3 regions of the Cellulomonas chengniuliangii genome follow, and region 1 is predicted to be linked to each of the others. Evidence: riboswitches for the same ligand, from Rfam matches in the RefSeq annotation. Region 1 holds a riboswitch; each other region holds the start of a gene.

Region 1 (6,316 bases):
CTGCGGGACGCGGCGCTGACGGACGTGCGGTTCGACGGCTGCGTGATCGGCGAGCTCGACCTCGGCGGCGCGAAGGTCACGCGGATGGCGTTCGACTCGTGCCGCGTCGGGCGCATCGACCTGACCCGCTCGACGCTGTCGAGCGTGGACCTGCGCGGCGCGGACCTGTCCGGGCTGCACGGAATCGAAGGGCTCGCTGGCGCGACCATCAGCGAGGAGCAGCTCGTCGACCTGGCGCCGGCGATGGCGGCCCACCTCCGGATCGTCGTCGCGTGAGCGGCCCGCGCGTCAGCCGCCCACCGCCGCGGCGCTGACCAGCCCGAGCGCGTTGCCCTCGGTGTCACGGACGAAGGCCCGCCACTCGTGGCCGCCGCCCTTCCCGTGGGCCGGATCGGCGACCTCGCAGACGACGGTGGGCTCCGCCTCGACGACGATTCCCTCCGCACGAAGCTCCTCGACGCGCCTGCGGACGTCGTCGACAGGCAGGCAGACGAGGCCGCTCACCGCCTCCCGGTCCAGGAGCAGGCGGGTGCGCGCCTGATCCACCACGAACAGTGCAAGCCCGGACGGGCCGAAGACCGCGTCCGCCCGCTGGCCCAGGAGGCGCTGGTAGAACCGCACCGCCCGCTGCAGGTCGACGACTCGTAGCGCCACCTGGACACCGACATCATTGTCCGTTTTGTCCCCCATTCCCGGGACACTATCCCCTCACCCACGGGCGACGGTAGAGCGCTGCGGACGTGGTCAGGCGCCTAGTTCCGACGGGTACTCTCGGCCCTCCAGATCAACGCAGGGAGCACCACCATGGCCCAGTCCGCCGGCGCGTCAAGCCAGCCCGAGCCCCCCGCCTCACCGCTGTACGCCCCACCGGTGCTGCGCAACCCCCGCGCCCGCGCTGGGCTCATCCTCGGCGCCGTCAGCATCCTGGTGAACCCGGTGCTGCTGTGCTCGATCGCCGCGATCGTCGTGTCCGGGCTCGGGCTGCAGCGGGCCGGCCAGATGACCCAGTTCGGGTACGCGCCGGTTGGGCGCAAGCAGGCGATCGGGGGCCTGGTGCTAGGCGCCGTCGGCCTCATCGCGTCGATCACCCTCAAGGGCGGGATGCTCTAGCGGGGATCGTCACGCGACCCCCGGCCACCCCAGACATCAGTCGACCGCGGGACCGCAGGCCTGCGCGGCCGTGGCGGTGAGCGAGTCCAGGCCCTGCACGGCCAGCAGCGGACGGGTGTCGTCGACCACCGTCCAGCACCCGTCGACCACCTCGTAGCGGGCCCGCGGCCCAGCCTTCAGGTAGGCCGCCAGCCCAGCGATCAACCGGTCCACAGCCTCCCCGGGCGTCCCGACGCCCACCGAGGCGCGGATGGCCCCGCTGCTGGCGCCTAGGCGCGAGAGCAGCGGGTGGGCGCAGAACCGCCCGTCCCGCACCCCGATGCCGTACTCGGCCGCCAGGAACGCGGCGACAAGCCCGGGGTCGTGCCCCGCCACCGTGAACGTCACGACGCCCACCGGGTCGTGGGAGTCCGGCCAGATCCGCACGACCTCAACGCCGTCGAGCGTCTCGAGCCCTTCGACGAGCCGGGCGCGCAGCACCTCCTCGTGGGCGGCGAGGGCGCCATCGGGCAGGGCCGCGAGCGCGTCGCACGCCTCGGCGAGGGCGACCGCGCCGATGACGTTGGGCGACCCGGCCTCATGGCGGGCGGGCGCCGGCTGCCAGAGCGTGCGATCGGTCCGGACGTCGCGCACCGCGCCTCCCCCTGCGAGGTACGGCGTGCCGACGTCCAGCCAGTCGCGCCGCCCGACCAGCACACCGGCGCCGAACGGCGCGTACGCCTTGTGGCCCGAGAACGCCAGGTAGTCGACGCCGCTGTCCTCCAGGGAGAACCGGCGGTGCGGGATGAGCTGGGCGCCATCCACGGCCACCCGGGCGCCCGCTGCGTGGGCGATCCGCACGACGTCGCCGATCGGCAGCGCCTCGCCCGTGACGTTGGACGCGCCGGTCACCGTGACCAGGGCGTACGGGCGGGCGGCGAGCTCGACGGCGATGGCGTCCAGGGTGCCGGCGACGGTGTCGGCGATGGCCAGCACCGTCGCGTCCAGGCCCAGCCCGTGCGTCCAGGGCAGCAGGTTGGCGTGGTGCTCCACGTCCAGGACGAGCACCCGGCCGGGCGTCCCGTCCGGCGCCGCGGGCACCACCCCGGCCAGGAGGTTCAGCGAGTCGGTGGTGTTGCGCGTGATGATCGTGACGTCGTCCTCACGGGCGCCCACGAACCGGGCCACTGCCTGGCGCGACGCCTCGTACAGCGCCGTGGACACCTGCGAGAGATACCCGGCCCCGCGGTGCACCGACGCGTAGAGCGGCAGCACCTCGGCCACCCGCGTGGCGACGCGCTCCAGCGCGGGGGCGCTCGCGGCGTAGTCGAGGTTGGCGTAGGTGCGGGAGGTGCCGTCGACGAGCGGCACCTGGGTGGCGGCCCCCGCGACCGCGAGCAGCGGCAGGTGCTCGGTCGAGGCGGCCTCGTCCAGGCACGAGATGGACTCGGTGGCGAGAGACTTCATGACACTCCTCCGACAACTGTGGGGGGGAGCTGTCGAGCCAACCCCCGCGCTTGTCGTGCACGACAAGCGCACGACCTGGTCGTCACCCGGGGCACCCCACCGCGGAGGAGGGTTGCCGGCCAGCAAGCCGGGGCTGTGCGCTGGCACTCATGACCTGATCTCCAAGATAAGCACGCGGTCCCGCACCGGTGCCATCAGGCGCGACGATCGTCTCGGATCGTGAGCCGCTTGTCCGGCACCTGGAATGAAACCCGGCTACGGCGTACTCTCGCAGGACCATCCAGAGCGGCCGAGAGATCTGGCTCGATGACGCCGCAGCAACCCGCGCGCACCCCCCGGTGCCGGTCGAGGGTGCTACCGCCAGGACCGATGGAGGCGACATGACCACACCCGAAACCGTCCCCGGCACGACCGGTGACAAGCCCGCACGCCACCGCTACCGGCTGCTCACCGGGCCGGACGACAGCACCTTCTGCGAGCGGGTGAGCGCGGCGCTGGCCGAGGGGTACGTGCTGCACGGCTCCCCCGCCGCCACGTTCGACGGCGAGCGTGTCATCGTCGCGCAGGCCGTTGTGCTCCCCACGCCCCAGCAGCCCGAGACGAGGCTCGTATGAGCGCCCACGAGTACGCCGGAGACCTGACCCCTCGCGAGGCGTGGGACCTGCTAGCCGCCGACGAGCACGCCGTGCTGGTGGACGTGCGCACCGACGCCGAGTGGCGATTCGTGGGCGTCCCCGACGTCAGCCCGCTCGGCCAGGGCGTCGCCTTCATCGAGTGGTCCCGCTACCCCAGCGGGCAGGTCAACCCCGACTTCCTGGACGAGCTGGCCCGCACCGGGCTGACCCCCGGCGACGGCCGGCCGGTGCTGTTCCTGTGCCGCTCGGGCGCCCGGTCCATCGGCGCCGCGACAGCCGCCACCGCGGCCGGGTACGGCCCCGCGTACAACGTGCTCGAGGGCTTCGAGGGCGGGCTCGACGAGCACGGGCACCGCGGCATCGAGGGCTGGCGCGCCGCCGGCCTGCCGTGGCGGCAGCCATGAGCGCCTCCGCTCCGGGCGACGAGCCGCGCGACGAACCGGGCGCCGGCCGCCGGCGCGTCCCCGGCCCGGGCGACTGGGACGCCCGCACCGTCTCCCGCGACACCCTGCGCCCCGACACGCTCGCGGTGCGCGGCGGGCTCGTGCGCTCGCAGTTCAACGAGACGTCCGAGGCGCTGTACCTCACCCAGGGGTACGTGTACGAGCGCGCCGCCGACGCCGAGGCCGCCTTCGCCGGAGAGTCCGACCGGTTCCTGTACTCCCGGTACGGCAACCCCACCGTCTCCACGTTCGAGGAGCGGCTGCGCCTGATCGACGGCGCCGAGGCCGCCTACGCCACGGCGTCCGGCATGTCCGCGGTGTTCACCTCGCTCGCCGCACTGGTCGGATCCGGATCGCGGATCGTGGCCGCGCGCGCCCTGTTCGGCAACACCGTGACGATCTTCGATGAGCTGTTCGCCCGCTGGGGCGTGCGCACCGACTACGTGGACGGCCACGTGCTGTCGCAGTGGGAGGAGGCGCTGTCGACCCCCGCGGACGTGGTGTTCTTCGAGACGCCGTCCAACCCCATGCAGGACCTCGTCGACATCGCCGCCGTCACGCGGCTGGCCCACGCCGCCGGGGCCACCGTCGTGGTGGACAACGTGTTCGCGACGCCGGTGTTCTCCCGCCCGCTCGACCTGGGCGCCGATGTCGTCGTGTATTCCGCGACCAAGCACATCGACGGGCAGGGCCGTGTGCTGGGCGGCGCGATCCTCGGCTCGGACGAGTACATCCACGGGCCGGTGCAGACCCTGATCCGCAACACCGGGCCGTCGCTGAGCCCGTTCAACGCGTGGGTGCTGCTCAAGGGCCTGGAGACGATGTCGCTGCGGGTGCGCCACCAGGCCGCCTCCGCGCTGCAGGTCGCCACCTGGCTCGAGCAGCAGCCCGGCATTGCGCAGGTCCGCTACCCGTTCCTGCCGTCCCACCCGCAGCACGCGCTCGCGCTCCAGCAGCAGACCGGCGGCGGCACCGTCGTCACCCTGAACCTCGCCGTGCCGGAGGGCGCCACGCCCGACGTCGCCAAGAAGCTCACCTTCGGGGTGCTCGACTCGCTGCGCATCGTCGACATCTCCAACAACCTCGGCGACGCGAAGTCCCTGGTCACGCACCCCGCCACGACCACGCACCGCAAGCTCGGCCCCGCAGGCCGCGCCAAGGTCGGCATCGCGGAGTCCACGGTGCGGCTGTCCATCGGGCTCGAGGACCCGCTGGACCTCATCGACGACCTGGCGCAGGCCCTCAGCCAGCTCGGCTGACGGCCGCCAGCAGACCCGCCGAGCCCGCCAGCGGGATGACGTAGGCGCCGTCCGCGCCGACCTCCTGCGCGAGCCGCGCCGCCGCCGCGTGCACCTGGTCGGCCGTCGTCACCACCCGGGTGGCCGCGGCCGGCCACACGACGCCCGCCATCGCGTCGAGGCACGCGAGCTGGGCCGACTTGGCCCGGGCGGCGGCGTCGTCGGCGACGACCACCACCTCGACGTCCAGCAGCACCGCGACGTCCCCGCGGCTCCGGCCCACGGCGGCGACCTCGTCCTCGACCTCGGCGACGAGGGCGGCCACCGCGGCCCGATCGGGGGCGTCGGCGGAGAAGCCCACCCGCACCACGTCCGCGCGGGCGGCGGCGAGCAGCGTGACGGCGTCCGAGCCGGTGTCGCCGCGGAACACCACGGGCGCACGCCCGTCCGGAGCCATGGCGGGGGTGGCGTGCAGGGGGCGGGCGAGCGTGGCTGTCGTCACGAGCTTGTCCTCAGTGGGCGTCGTGCGGGTGCGCTGCCGGGGCCGAGAGGCCGCTCAGGCGCGCGAGGTCGTCAGCTCAGCGACAACACTTCCGCAAGGACACCCGGCGATCCTACCCAGAGGTGACGACGTTGCGGCACCCCCTCCCCCGGACGGCGCAGCGGCGCCCTTCAGAGCGGGGTCGTGGACCGCGCCGCCCCGAACATGACGTAGATTGATCCCACCGACGCGGGGTGGAGCAGCTCGGTAGCTCGCTGGGCTCATAACCCAGAGGTCGCAGGTTCAAATCCTGCCCCCGCTACTCAGAAGACGAAGGCCCGGACCTACTGGTCCGGGCCTTCGTCTGTGTACAAGGAGCCGCATGTGGGGGACCGCCGCCGTACTCGGACGCCCCCGGTCCTCCTGCCATCCGCTCAGGCCCCGACGAGGTAGGTGAGCGCGGCCCAGATCGACACGGTGGAGATGGTCGTCCACAGGACGATCGCCACCGCCTGCCACAGCAGCACCCACGCGCGGGACGTCCCCCCGGCGACCAGGATCGCGGAGGTGAGCTGCGTCGGGATGGCGAAGGGCCCGAGGATGCTGGCTCCGGGGACGCCGAAGCGGACGATCCAGGTGTTGAGGCGTTGACGGCCCTTGGACAGCGGCTTGGCCGGCGCCGTCTCCTCGAAGGCTGACTCCGCCTCTGGGTGTCCCGCGGGCGCTGCTGCGCCCACTGTCGCTCCGACGCGGACCCGGTTGCGGGTCACGACGGCCGTGCGGGCCCGGGACGTGAGGAGCACCACGAGCAGCACGCTGATGAAGTTGCCGGCTGCGGCGACGACACCGGCGACCACGGGATTGAGGCCGCCGAGGAGGCCGATCAAGGCCGCGACCTCGCCCTCCACGAACGGAACGGCTCCGGCGAGCATCACGATGAAGGGCTGGAAGATCTCGGGCACC
Region 2 (6,316 bases), 200 kb from region 1:
GGCGAGCTCGTCGAGACGTCGCGGCTGTGGGCCCGTGACGCGGCGCGCATCCAGCCCGAGTGGGCCGAGGAGCTCGCCCAGCACCTGGTGAAGCGCACCTACTCCGAGCCGTCGTGGTCCACCAAGCAGGGCGCCGCGATGGCGATGGAGCGCGTGCTGCTCTACGGCGTGCCGATCGTCGCCCAGCGTCGGGTGCTCTACGCCAAGCACGACCCGGAGCACGCCCGCGAGCTGTTCATCCGGCACGCCCTGGTCGAGGGCGAGTGGACCACGCACCACGAGTTCTTCCACGAGAACCGCCGCCTGCTCCGGGAGGCCGAGAGCCTCGAGGCCCGTGCCCGCCGCCGTGACCTGGTCGTGGACGACGAGGTCCTGTTCGCCTTCTACGACGAGCGGATCCCCGCCGACGTGGTCTCCGCCCGGCATTTCGACACCTGGTGGAAGACGGCGCGGCGCGCGGACCCGGAGCTGCTGAGCTTCACCCGCGAGCTGCTCGTCGCGGACGACGGCGCCGCGGTCGACGAGTCCGACTTCCCCACGACGTGGCCGCAGGGCGACCTGGAGCTGCCGCTGACCTACCAGTTCGAGCCGGGCACGGACGCGGACGGCGTCACCGTCCACATCCCGCTCGTGCTGCTGGCCCGCGTGCGGCCGGACGGTTTCGGCTGGATGGTCCCCGGGCTGCGCGAGGAGCTGGTCACGGCCACCATCCGGGCGCTGCCCAAGCCGGTGCGCGTGCAGCTGGTCCCCGCGCCGGACGTGGCCCGCGGCGTCGTCGCGTGGTTCGACGAGCACCTGGCGAGCTGGGAGGACACGGTGCGCGCGGGCGAGCTCGCGCCGTCCTTCCACCAGGCGTTCGCTCAGGCGGTCCGCACGATGCGCGACGTCGAGGTGCCCGAGGACGCGTTCGACGACGAGCGGCTGCCGGCCCACCTGCGCATGACGTTCCGCGTCGAGACCGCCGGGCAGGTGGTCGAGGAGGGCAAGGACCTCATCGGGCTCCAGCGCCGGCTGGCGCACCGCACGCAGGACGCGGTGAGCACCGCCGTCCGCACCGCCGTGCGGGACGCCATGCGCGAGGTCGGGCGCGGCCGCGGCGCGAAGAGCCCTGCCGCCGCCGATCCCGCCTCCGCGAGCCCCGACGCCTCACGCGCCGTGACGCCTGCCCCGGGCTCGGCGCCCTCGGCCGCCCCACCGTCCCCCGGCATCCCCGAGCGCACCGGCCTGACCACCTGGCCGGACACGCTGCCCGACGGCGCCCTGCCTCTGACCGTCGAGACGTCTGGCCCTGGCGGCCTGCGGGTGCGCGGCTACCCGGCGCTGGTCGAGGAGCCGGACGGGACCGTCGCGCTGCGAGTGATGGCAGATCCGGCGACCCAGGTCGTCGAGCACCGCCGCGGCCTGCGCCGGCTGCTGCTGCGCGAGACGGCCCTGGCGACGCCCCGCGTGACCACCCGCTGGTCGGGGCAGCAGGCGCTCACCCTGGCCGCGAGCCCGTACCCGAGCACCGACGCGCTGGTGGCCGACGTGCAGCTCGCCGCGGTGGACCACCTGCTGGCCGAGCACCTGGCCGGGCGGCCGGCCACCGAGGTCCGCACGGCCGACGCCTACGCCACTCTGCGGGCTGCCGTGCGGGAGCAGATCGAGGACACGGTGCACCGCATCGTCACCGACCTGGTGGCGGTGCTCGGCGCGGCGCGGGAGCTCGACGCTGAGGTGCGCGGCTCGAGCAGCCTGGCCCTGCTGGCCACGTTGCAGGACGTCCGCGAGCAGGCGGCCCGCCTGGTGCACGTCGGGTTCGTCGCCGAGGTGGGCGCCGCGCGGCTCCCACACCTGGCCCGGTACCTGCGCGCGGCCCGGCACCGGTTGGCCAAGGCGGCCGGCAATCCCGATCGCGACGCCTCCCTGGCGTGGACCGTCGCCGAGCTGACCCGTGAGCACGCGGCCGCCGTCTCGCGGGCCGAGGCCACGGCCGCCCACGCGCAGGCCGTCGACCCTGACCGGCGGGCGGCGCTCGAGGCGGTGCGGTGGATGATCGAGGAGCTCCGGGTCTCCCTGTTCGCGCAGCAACTCGGCACGGACGGGCCGGTCAGCGAGAAGCGCATCCGCAAGGCCCTCGCCGAGGCCTGACGGCCGCGTGCTGGGAGCCGGCAGAGCCCACCGGGCGAAACTTGGCGGCCCTCCGGGTGAGGTTGCGTGGCGACGCTCCCACACCTTCTTCCTCCGCACTACAGTGCCCGCATGACGACCCGGCCGAACCGCGACGACGCGGACCGAGAGGCACTTGACGGCGTCTCCGGGTCGAGCCCTGCTCCGCCGACCGAGGAGATCCTCATCGCCGTGCACGACGGCCTAGCCAAGGTGCCGGCCGGGTCTCCGCATGCGTGGTTCGAGGTGCCCCGGCAGCGCACCTCCGCCGCCGCGCCCAAGATGGGACGCCGCCGCACCTCCTGAGCGCCGGTCGGCTCGTCAGTGGGGCGCCGCAGAATGGCGCCATGCCCTCCGACACCGCGCCGCCGTCTGGGACGCCCCTCGCCGCGCGGCGCTGCTTCGGCGACGGCAACCCGCTGTACGAGGAGTACCACGACACGGAATGGGGCCGTCCGGTGCACGGCGACCGCGCCCTGTTCGAGCGGGTCGCGCTCGAGAGCTTCCAGTCGGGCTTGGCGTGGATCACCGTGCTGCGCAAGCGGCCGGCGTTCCGGGAGGCCTTCGCCGACTTCGACGCGGGTGTCGTCGCCCGCTACGGCGAGGCGGACGTCGCCCGGCTGCTGGCGGACGCGGGGATCATCCGCAACCGGGCCAAGATCGAGGCGACGATCGCCAACGCCCGCGCGGTGCTGGCGCTGGCGGAGTCCGGCCGCTCGCTCGACGAGGTCTTCTGGTCCCACGCCCCGGACCGCTCCGCGCACGTGCGCCCGCAGGCCTGGGAGGACGTGCCGCCCGTGACCGCGGAGTCGCGCGCCCTGGCCCGCGAGCTCAAGTCGCTGGGCTTCCGGTTCATAGGCCCGACCACCGCGTACGCCGCGATGCAGGCGTGCGGCCTGGTGGACGACCACCTCGCGGGATGCCCGGTCGTCGTGGCGTCGAGGGCGCCCGGTCCGACCGCTCCGACGCGATAAAATCAGGAGGTAGCGGGAGGACCGTTCCGAAGCGGTCGTGCTGGGATCCGCAATATCTCGGCCCGTGAGAAGCGTTGCCCACATGGCGATATCGCCCTATCATTGCGTCACCATCCAGAGCGGCCGAGAGACCTGGCTCGACGACGCCGCAGCAACCCCCCTCGTTCATCGCGGGTGTGGGTGCTTCCGCCAGGGTCGATGGAGCTGACCATGACCTGCATGGATCGTTGTCGTCCCGTGGCTGTGCCGCGCCCGAGCCACCGAGGCGCGCGGTGAGCGCGGCGCCCGAGGCGTGGCCCGACGACCCGGTCGAGGCCGCCACTCGTGACCACCTCGCGGTGGTGGACCGCCCGACGGTGTCGTTCGAGCTCTACCCGCCGCGCAACCCGGACGCGGCGCCGCGACTGTGGGAGACGATCCAGGCGCTGAGCTCGGCGCGCCCCGACTTCGTCTCGGTGACCTACGGCGTCGAGGGCAAGACCCGGGACACCACCCGCCGCCTGGTGCGCCGCCTGCTGCGGGAGACGGCGCTCAACCCGATCGCGCACCTGACCTGCGTGGGGACCTCCCGCGCGGAGGTCATCGAGGTCGTCGAGGAGTTCCTCGACGAGGGCGTCCGCTCGTTCCTCGCCCTGCGCGGGGACCCGCCGCCCCACCAGTCGGACTGGAGCCCGCACCCGGACGGCCTGCGCACTGCCGCGGAGCTTGTCGCCCTGCTCCGGCAGATCGAGGCCCGGCGGCGGGCCCAGAGCCCGGCGCAGGCGGTGCGGGCCACGGTCCGCCCCTTGTCGGTGGCCGTCGCGGCCTTCCCCCGCGGCAACGCGCCCGTCGGCAGCACCCGGGAGCAGGACATCGCCGCGCTGCTCGACAAGCAGTGCGCGGGGGCCGACTTCGCCATCTCGCAGGTGTTCTACGACCCGGCGTCGTACCTCGGCATGGTCGCGGAGGCCCGGCGGGCGGGGGTCACCATCCCGATCATCCCGGGCATCATCCCCACCACGGACCCGGGCCGGCTGCTCCGGCTCGAGGCGCTCACCGGCGTGCAGGTCCCCCGCGACCTCCTGGCCCGCCTCGAGTCGGTGGACGACGAGGTGGCACGCCACCGGATCGGCATCCGGGCGGGCGTCGACCTGGTCAACGCCGTCCTGGACGGCGGGGCGCCCGGCGTCCACATCTACACCTTCAACACCCACCATGCCGCGCTCGACCTGCTCGAGGGCGCACATCTCGGCGGAGGGGCCACCGGCCCCGGCGCCCGGCCTGCTGCCGACGGGCCGCAGGCCACCACCACCCAGGCCGATCACCAGACCTCGAGGGGCTCAGCATGACCACGAACGACACGACCGCCACGCCGGAGTTCCCGGCCGGCACCGTCCTCGGCTACCCCCGCATCGGGCCGCGCCGCGAGCTCAAGAAGGCCATCGAGGCCTTCTGGGCCGGGCGCACCGACGCCGCCGAGGTCGAGGCCGTCGCGGCCGACCTGCGCCGTCGCACCCGCACCCGCCTCGCCGAGCTGGGGCTGCGCACCGACCTGCCCGCCATCCCGTCCGCCTTCTCGTTCTACGACCAGGTGCTCGACGCGACGGCGCTGCTGGGCGCCGTGCCCGCGCGGTTCGCCGACCTGGTGGGCGACGACGGACGCCTGGACCTGGCCGGGTACTCCACGGTCGCCCGCGGCCGCGGCGAGGACCTGCCGCTCGAGATGACCAAGTGGTTCGACACGAACTACCACTACCTGGTGCCGGAGATCGGCCCCGAGACCGAGTTCCGCTACGCGAGCGACCGCCCGGTGCGCGAGTTCGCCGAGGGCCTGGCCGACGGCGTGCTGACCCGGCCCGTGATCGTCGGCCCGGTGACGTACCTGGCCCTGGCCAAGCCGACCGAGGGCGCTCCGGAGGGCTTCTCCCCGATCGACCGGCTCGCGGACGTGCTGCCCGTGTACGCGGAGCTGCTGCGCGACCTGCGCGCCGCGGGAGCCACCTGGGTGCAGCTCGACGAGCCCGCCCTGGTCTCCGACTCCGTCGACGCCACTCCCGAGCAACTGCACGCCGCCGTCGCGGAGGCCTACCGCGCGCTCGCCACCCAGATCCCGGCCGACGAGCGCCCCGCGATCCTCGTCGCCGCGCCCTACGGTGACCTCGGGGAGGCCCTGCCACTGCTGGCCGCCACGGACATCGAGGGCATCGCGCTCGACCTGGTGCGGGGCGCCCTGCCCGCTGAGCCCGTGCCCGGCCTGGCCGGCAAGGTCGTGGTCGGCGGCGTGATCGACGGCCACAACGTCTGGCGGGCCGACCTGGGCCGCGCCCTCGACCGCCTCGAGTCCCTGCGCGGTATCGCGGGCGCCGAGGCGACCGTCGCCGCCGGCACGTCCACGTCGCTGTTCCACGTGCCGCACGACGTCGAGGACGAGCCTGCGCTCGACCCCACGCTGCGCTCGTGGCTGGCTTTCGCCGACCAGAAGGTCGCCGAGGTCGCCGCGCTCGCCACCGGGCTGGCCGAGGGCGGGCTCGCCGTCAAGGAGCAGATCCTGGCCGCCGACGCCGCGCTCGCCACCCGGCGCAACGCCCCCGGCGTCGTCCGGCCCGAGGTCCGCGAGCGGCTGGCGGCCCTGGGCGAGGACGCGTTCCAGCGCGGCGACTTCGCCGACCGCAAGGCCGCCCAGGCGCAGCGCCTGCAGCTGCCGCCGCTGCCGACCACGACCATCGGCTCGTTCCCGCAGACCCCCGACATCCGCAAGGCCCGCGCCGCCCACGACCGCGGGGACCTCAGCACCGCGCAGTACGAGGACGAGATGCGCGCGGAGATCCGCCGCGTCGTCGAGCTGCAGGAGTCGATCGGGCTGGACGTGCTGGTGCACGGCGAGCCGGAGCGCAACGACATGGTGCAGTACTTCGCGGAGAACCTCGACGGGTTCGCCGTGACGCAGAACGGGTGGGTGCAGTCCTACGGCTCGCGCTGCACGCGCCCGTCGATCCTGTGGGGCGACGTGTCGCGCCCGGCGCCCATCACGGTGGGCTGGACGCAGTACACGCAGTCGCTGACCTCCAAGCCCGTCAAGGGCATGCTGACCGGACCGGTGACGATCCTGGCGTGGTCGTTCGTGCGCGACGACCAGCCGCTGGGCGACACGGCCAACCAGGTCGCGCTCGCGCTCCGGGACGAGATCACGGACCTGGAGGCGGCGGGCATCGCCA
Region 3 (6,316 bases), 340 kb from region 1:
AGCGCCGCAGGCACCCGCGGGGGCAAGGGCGTCAGCGCCACCCACGAGATCGTGTCCGGCCGGAACTCGGTGGTCGAGGCGCTCCGCGCCGAGATCCCCGTCCAGACGGTGTACTTCGCCACCCGCATCGAGGCTGACGACCGCACCCGCGAGATCCTGCAGATCGCCACCGGCCGCGGCTACCCGCTGCTCGAGGTCACCAAGCCCGAGCTCGACCGGCTCACCGACGGCTCGGTGCACCAGGGCGTCGCCATCCAGGTGCCGCCGTACCAGTACGGCGATGCCGACGACCTCCTCGACGCGGCCGCTCTGCTCGACCAGGCCCCGCTCATCGTGGCGCTGGACGGCGTGACCGACCCGCGCAACCTCGGCGCGGTGCTGCGGTCCGCAGGCGCGTTCGGCGCGCACGGCGTCGTCGTCCCGGAGCGCCGGTCCGCGAGCGTGACCGCCGCCGCGTGGAAGGTCTCCGCCGGCGCCGCCGCCCGCGTCCCGGTCTCCAAGGTCACGAACCTGACGCGCACCCTCGAGACCTACCGCAAGGCCGGCTGCTTCATCATCGGCCTGGACGGCGGCGGGGACACCCCGGTCGCCGACCTGCCGTTCGCCGCCGACCCGTTGGTCGTCGTGGTCGGCTCCGAGGGCAAGGGCCTCTCGCGCCTGGTCCGGGAGCACTGCGACGCGATCGTGTCGATCCCGATCACCTCGACGACGGAGTCGCTCAACGCCGGCGTCGCCGCGGGGATCGCGCTGTACGAGATCGCCCGGCAGCGTGGGGCTGCCCAGCAGGGCTGACCTGCGCGGGCCTCGCAGCGGGGCGGCGCCCCGAGCACAGCAGGACCCCGACGCCCGGGCCGGCCAGCGACGATCCGTCGAGGCCGGCCCGGGCGTCCGCACATCAGATCTCATAGTGGTCCGCGAGCTGGGTGTACGCCCGGTCGTGGTAGACCAGCGGACCTCCCTCGGCGCTCGTGTCCGAGGTGATCGCCTGGACGGTCACCAGGTGGCTGTCGCCCACCGCGATGCGCTCGAGCACCCGCCCGTGCACCCACGTCCGACTCCCGGTGAGCACGGGCTCCCCGCCGGCGAGCCGGATGTGCTCGGTGCCCGCGAACCGGTCGATCCCGTGCGTGGCGAACCGCGTCGAGAGGTCGGCCTGGCCGTCGCCCAGGAAGTTGACCACCACAGTGGCGGCCCTGGCGAGCGCTGGCCAGCTCGAGGACGTCGACGCGATCGAGAACGCCAGCACCGGCGGGGCGGCCGACACCGAGATCACCGACGTCGCGGTGAACCCCACCGGGAGCCCGGTGCGCGGGTCCGCGAGCGTGACGACCGCGACCCCGGCCGGGTGGCGGCGGAACACCTGCTTGTACTGGTCCGGGGACAGGTGCGGCTCGTCATGGGCCCGGACGGGAGCCGCCGGGCGGGCCTCAGCGAGGCCCCGCGTCCCGGCGCACTGTGCGCGCACCGGCGTGTCGGCGGTCATGCGCGGACCGCCGCTGCGTCGAGCAGCGGGCCATGGGCGTCCACCCAGGTCGCGACCACCTCGTCCAGGTCGGCGAGCTGGGCCTCCGTGAGCGCGAGCGCGCGGGTGGGGACGCTGGCCCCCAGCTCGACGAGCAGCGGCCGCAGATGCACCTCCCCGGCCAGGGAATGCGCGGGACTCCCCGAGACGACGAGCGGCACGGCGACGACGCCGCGCAGGCCGTCTGCCCCGTACAGGTCGAGGAAGGCCTTCAGCAGCCCGGTGTAGCTGGCCTTGTAGACGGGGGTGGCGACCACCGCGACGTGCGCGGACGCCAGCCGGCGCAGCGCGTCGTCGACGGCCGGCCGGGTCGCCGCGAAGAGCTCGGGCGCCAGGTCCGCGAGGTCCACGGTGGGGGTGAGCCCGCCGCCGAGCCGTTGGGCGATCGCCCGGGACAGCGACTCGGCGGCGACCCGGGTGCGGGACCCGGGTCGCGGGTTGCCGACGACGGGGAGGACGTGGAGTCGGGAGCGCGACGCGCTCGACGCGTCGGTCGCAGGGGTGGTCGGGGTGACGGCTGACGTGGTCATCTGATGGTCCTCGGATGTGCCGACGGATCCGTGCGCGGCGTCGCCCTCCACCCGGCTCGACGCAGACCGAGGAGGAGCGGGACGACCGCGCAGGTCGTCGAGGTCGATCACGCTTGCCGTGTCCCTCAACACGGCCAGGTCGTCTCCCGGAGCACCCCGCCGTGACGCTGGGGTTGCTGGCCAGCAAGCCGGGGCTGTGCTCGTGCGAGCGCTGGCACTCAAGACCTCGGCAAGTTGTAGCACGCCGTCTTCGCGACGGGCGACCGGTGTCTCACCACACGACCCGAAACGCCCCATCTGTTGACGGCCCGTCGACGTTCGCCCTAACGTCCGTCGCGTGAGCACCTCCACGAACCGCCGCCACGGCCTGAGCGATGTCGTCTTCGCTGCCGTCGCGCGCTGTCGCTGTTGTTGACGCTCGTCTGCTGATCTCCGGAACGGCAGGCGGGGTCCAGGTCCCGCACGCGCCCGGATCCCCGCCCGACAGCGGCTCACACCCTCCCCGCCCTCGCGTCTGACGACGCTCGGTGGGCGAGCCGAGGCTCATGCCGCCCGCGCTCAGCCGCACCGCCACCGCCGGCGCGCGCACGTCCGGCCCCTGGGCTCCGGCCCGCACCGCCCTCCCACGCCGCCGCTGTGCGCGGTCGCGTCAGGGCGCGCCCTTCCCCAATCCCGCATCCGCGAACGCGCCGTGCCCCGTGCTGCCAGCAGCCGGCCGCGCTGGATGCCGCCCGTGGTCGAGGAGACCCCATGTCGCACCCACCTGTCCCGCTGTCCGTGCTGGACCTGAGCCCGGTCTCGTCCGGGAGCACCCCGGCCGACGCGCTGCGCCGCACGCTCGACCTGGCCCAGGCGGCCGAGCGAGCGGGGTACCAGCGGTACTGGCTCGCCGAGCACCACCTCAACCCGGGGGTGGCCGGCGCCAGCCCTGCCGTGGTCGCCGCCCTCGTCGCGCAGGCCACCACGGCCATCCGCGTCGGCTCGGCGGCCGTGATCCTGGGCAACTACTCCCCGCTGCAGGTCGCCGAGCAGTGGGGGACCATCGCCGCGCTGCACCCGGGGCGGGTGGACCTGGGGATCGGCCGCTCGGGCATCGGTCGATCGGGCGGCGCGGGCCGTCCAGGCGCCACGCCCCCCGGGCGGGCGGACGCCGGAGGGGTGGCCCCCGCCGAGCAGTCGCCCCCGGCGCCGGCTGGCGCCCCGGTCACGCCGGTTCCCGGTGATGCGGGGAGGTGGCAGGTCGTGGACGGGGTGGTGATCCCGCCGGTCCGGCCCACGGCCTACGACCCCGCGCGGCTCGCACTCCAGGCCCGCCTGCTCGGGCGCGCCCCCGGCGACGGGGACGGGTTCGGCGCCGATGTGCGGGACATCCTCGCGTTCTTCGCGGGCACGTACCGGGCGCCCGAGGGGCGGCCCGTCGCAGTGACCCCCGCCGAGGGCACGGATGTGCAGCTGTGGGTGCACGGGTCCAGCGCGGGGCCGAGCGCTCAGCTCGCCGGCGAGCTCGGCCTGCCGTACGGCGCGAACTACCACGTCGCGCCCGCGACGCTCCTGGAGTCGGTGGCGGCGTACCGGGCGGCCTTCACGCCGTCCGCTGACTTCCCGGAGCCCTACGTCATCGTCTCGGTGGACGTCGTGGTCGGGGCCGACGACCAGGCAGCGCGGGCGCTCGCGGCCGGCTACGGGCCGTGGGTGCAGTCGATCCGCAGCGGCCACGGCGCCATCCCGTACCCGGACGTCCACGAGGCCCGCGCGATCCAGGCGGGCTGGGCGCCGGAGGACCACGCGGCCGTGCGCGACCGCACCGAGACCCGGCTCGTGGGCTCGCCGCAGACGGTCGTCACCCGTCTTGCGGCACTGCAGCGCCTCACTGGCGCGGACGAGCTGCTCGTCACCACGGTGACGCACCGCCACGAGGACAGGGTCCGCAGCTACGAGCTGCTGGCGGAGGCGTGGGCCGCGCAGGCGACGCCGGCCGTCGCGCACGTCGAGCACCAGCACGCGGACGCGCTCGACGCGGCCGCCACCGCGGCCACCACGGAGCTGCTGCGCGCGGCGGCACGGTCATGACCGTGCAGACGCGGCCCGTCGGGTCGGCAGGGGTGGCGGACCTCGAGGTGCGCTACGTGCACCAGAGCGACCCACTGGTCCGCCCGCTGCTGGACGACCTTGCCCGGGAGTACGCCGACCGGTACGAGAGCCTGCGGGAGACGATCGCCGACGACCTGTCCCGGTACCCGGCCGAGGAGTTCGCCGGCCCTGACGGCGCCCTGGTGCTGCTGCTCTCCGACGGCGCGCCCGTCGCCGGCGGCGCCTTCCGCCGGTACGACGACACGACCGCCGAGCTCAAGCGGATCTGGACCCGCTCCGACCAGCGTCGCCGGGGCCTCGGCCGCCGGGTGCTCGAGGAGCTCGAACGGGAGATCGGCGCCCGGGGGTACACCCGCGTGTACCTCACGACGGGGCCGCGTCAGCCCGAGGCGTGCGCGCTGTACCTGTCGACGGGCTACGCGGCGCTGTTCGACGTGGCCGCCGATCCCGAGGAGCTCGACGGTCCCCTCCCGTTCGAGAAGCGCCTGCGACCGGCGGCTCCCGAGGACGTTGCGGTCACGACCGGCGCGACCGGGCCCGCCCTCGCCCCGCGACTGGCCGCGACGGCGGTGGACCTCGACGCGCGCGTCGTCCCCGCGCGCCACGTCGGACGGTGGCTCGCCACCGCGGGGACGCTCGTGCTGCTCGCGATGGTGATCAGCTCGCTGACCACGAACGCCCGCTGGGAATGGTCGATCGTCTGGCAGTACCTGACCTGGCCGTCGGTGCTCGACGGCCTGTGGGGCACGGTGCGGCTCACGGCGACGGCCGCGGTGATCGGCTTCGGGCTGGGCACGGTCCTGGCGCTGATGCGCCTGTCGCCCTCGCCGCTGCTCCGGGCGGTGTCCTGGACCTACACCTGGGTGTTCAGGTCGGTGCCGCTGATCCTGCAGCTGCTGCTCTGGTACAACCTCGCGTACCTGTACCCGACCCTGTCGCTCGGCGTCCCGTTCGGCCCCGAGCTCCTGCAGTTCGGCACGCTGGACGTCATCGACAAGTTCGGGGCGGCGGTGCTCGGGCTGGGCCTGTCGCAGGCCGCGTACTCGGCGGAGATCGTGCGCGCGGGAATCCTCTCGGTCGACCAGGGGCAGCACGAGGCTGCCGCCGCCCTGGGCCTGCCCCGTCGCCGCCAACAGCGCCGGATCATCCTGCCGCAGGCCATGCGCACCATCGTGCCGACCGCCGTCAACGAGATCATCGGCCTGGTCAAGGGCACGTCGGTGGTCTACGTGCTCGCGTACGGCGAGCTGTTCTACATCGTCGGGGTGATCTACGGCCGCAACCAGCGCGTGGTGCCGCTGCTGCTCGTCGCGGGCATCTGGTACCTGCTGCTCACCACCGTCATCACGGTGGTCCAGTACTACGTGGAACGGCACTACGCGAAGGGCGCCCTGCGCACGCTCCCGCCCACACCGGTGCAGCGCGTCCGCTGGGCCGCCGGGGTGCTGTGGTCCCGGGTCACCGGGCGGCCGCTGCCGCAGGGCCTCCCGCCCGGCCACCTGGCCCGGACGTCGCTCGCCTCCCACGTGCTCGTCCGCAGCCGGGCCACCGCTCAGGGTCGGGGAGGGCAGCTCTGATGGGGGCGGCAGGGCACGTGGAGGTGCGCGGCGTGCACAAGGCCTTCGGCCCGCTCAAGGTGCTGCGCGGCGTCGACCTGGAGGTCCGGCCCGGCGAGGTGACGGTGATCCTGGGCCCCTCGGGCTCGGGCAAGTCGACGCTGCTGCGCGCGATCAACCACCTCGAGAAGGTGGACCGGGGACTGGTGTCCCTCGACGGCGAGCTGATCGGCTACCGGCGCACGGCACGCGGGACCCTGCAGGAGCTCAAGGAGCGGGAGGTGCTGCGGCAGCGGTCGCACATCGGGTTCGTGTTCCAGTCCTTCAACCTGTTCCCGCACCTGACGGCGCTCGAGAACGTGGTCGAGGCCCCCGTGTCAGCGCAGGGCCGGCCGCGGGCCGAGGTCGAGGCCGAGGCGCGCGCGCTCCTCGAGCGGGTGGGACTCGCGGACAAGGCCGACGTGCACCCGCGCCGGCTCTCGGGCGGGCAGCAGCAGCGTGTGGCCATCGCACGGGCCCTCGCGCTGCGCCCCAAGGTCGTCCTGTTCGACGAGCCGACGTCCGCCCTCGACCCCGAGCTGGTGGGCGAGGTGCTCGACGTGATCAAGGACCTCGCG

Evidence for each region. A riboswitch is a leader RNA that binds a small molecule or an ion and turns the genes downstream of it on or off. The one in region 1 is predicted to bind S-adenosylmethionine.
Region 2: it holds a riboswitch for S-adenosylmethionine, as region 1 does, so the genes downstream of both, NP064_RS00350 (methylenetetrahydrofolate reductase) here and NP064_RS01285 (DUF1737 domain-containing protein) in region 1, are expected to answer to the same signal.
Region 3: it holds a riboswitch for S-adenosylmethionine, as region 1 does, so the genes downstream of both, NP064_RS02915 (NADPH-dependent FMN reductase) here and NP064_RS01285 (DUF1737 domain-containing protein) in region 1, are expected to answer to the same signal.

The regions. Positions count from the first base shown of each region.
Region 1 is NZ_CP101988.1:272,398-278,713, reverse strand. Features, by position in the region: gene NP064_RS01305 (pentapeptide repeat-containing protein) at 1-276, shown strand, start outside; gene NP064_RS01300 (VOC family protein) at 289-690, opposite strand; gene NP064_RS01295 (hypothetical protein) at 805-1,110, shown strand; gene NP064_RS01290 (aminotransferase class V-fold PLP-dependent enzyme) at 1,147-2,556, opposite strand; SAM riboswitch class IV at 2,598-2,711, opposite strand; SAM riboswitch class I at 2,830-2,932, shown strand; partial or broken gene NP064_RS01285 (DUF1737 domain-containing protein) at 2,937-3,137, shown strand; gene NP064_RS01280 (rhodanese-like domain-containing protein) at 3,167-3,595, shown strand; gene NP064_RS01275 (O-succinylhomoserine sulfhydrylase) at 3,592-4,893, shown strand; gene NP064_RS01270 (hypothetical protein) at 4,877-5,374, opposite strand; tRNA gene NP064_RS01265 (tRNA-Met) at 5,602-5,675, shown strand; gene NP064_RS01260 (small multidrug efflux protein) at 5,788-6,316, opposite strand, start outside.
Region 2 is NZ_CP101988.1:72,318-78,633, reverse strand. Features, by position in the region: gene hrpA (ATP-dependent RNA helicase HrpA) at 1-2,130, shown strand, start outside; gene NP064_RS00360 (hypothetical protein) at 2,242-2,454, shown strand; gene NP064_RS00355 (DNA-3-methyladenine glycosylase I) at 2,496-3,122, shown strand; SAM riboswitch class I at 3,230-3,327, shown strand; gene NP064_RS00350 (methylenetetrahydrofolate reductase) at 3,395-4,450, shown strand; gene metE (5-methyltetrahydropteroyltriglutamate--homocysteine S-methyltransferase) at 4,447-6,316, shown strand, end outside.
Region 3 is NZ_CP101988.1:614,128-620,443, forward strand. Features, by position in the region: gene rlmB (23S rRNA (guanosine(2251)-2'-O)-methyltransferase RlmB) at 1-792, shown strand, start outside; gene NP064_RS02910 (flavin reductase family protein) at 896-1,483, opposite strand; gene NP064_RS02915 (NADPH-dependent FMN reductase) at 1,480-2,052, opposite strand; SAM riboswitch class IV at 2,157-2,278, opposite strand; gene NP064_RS02920 (LLM class flavin-dependent oxidoreductase) at 2,803-4,122, shown strand; gene NP064_RS16735 (ABC transporter permease subunit) at 4,119-5,720, shown strand; gene NP064_RS02935 (amino acid ABC transporter ATP-binding protein) at 5,720-6,316, shown strand, end outside.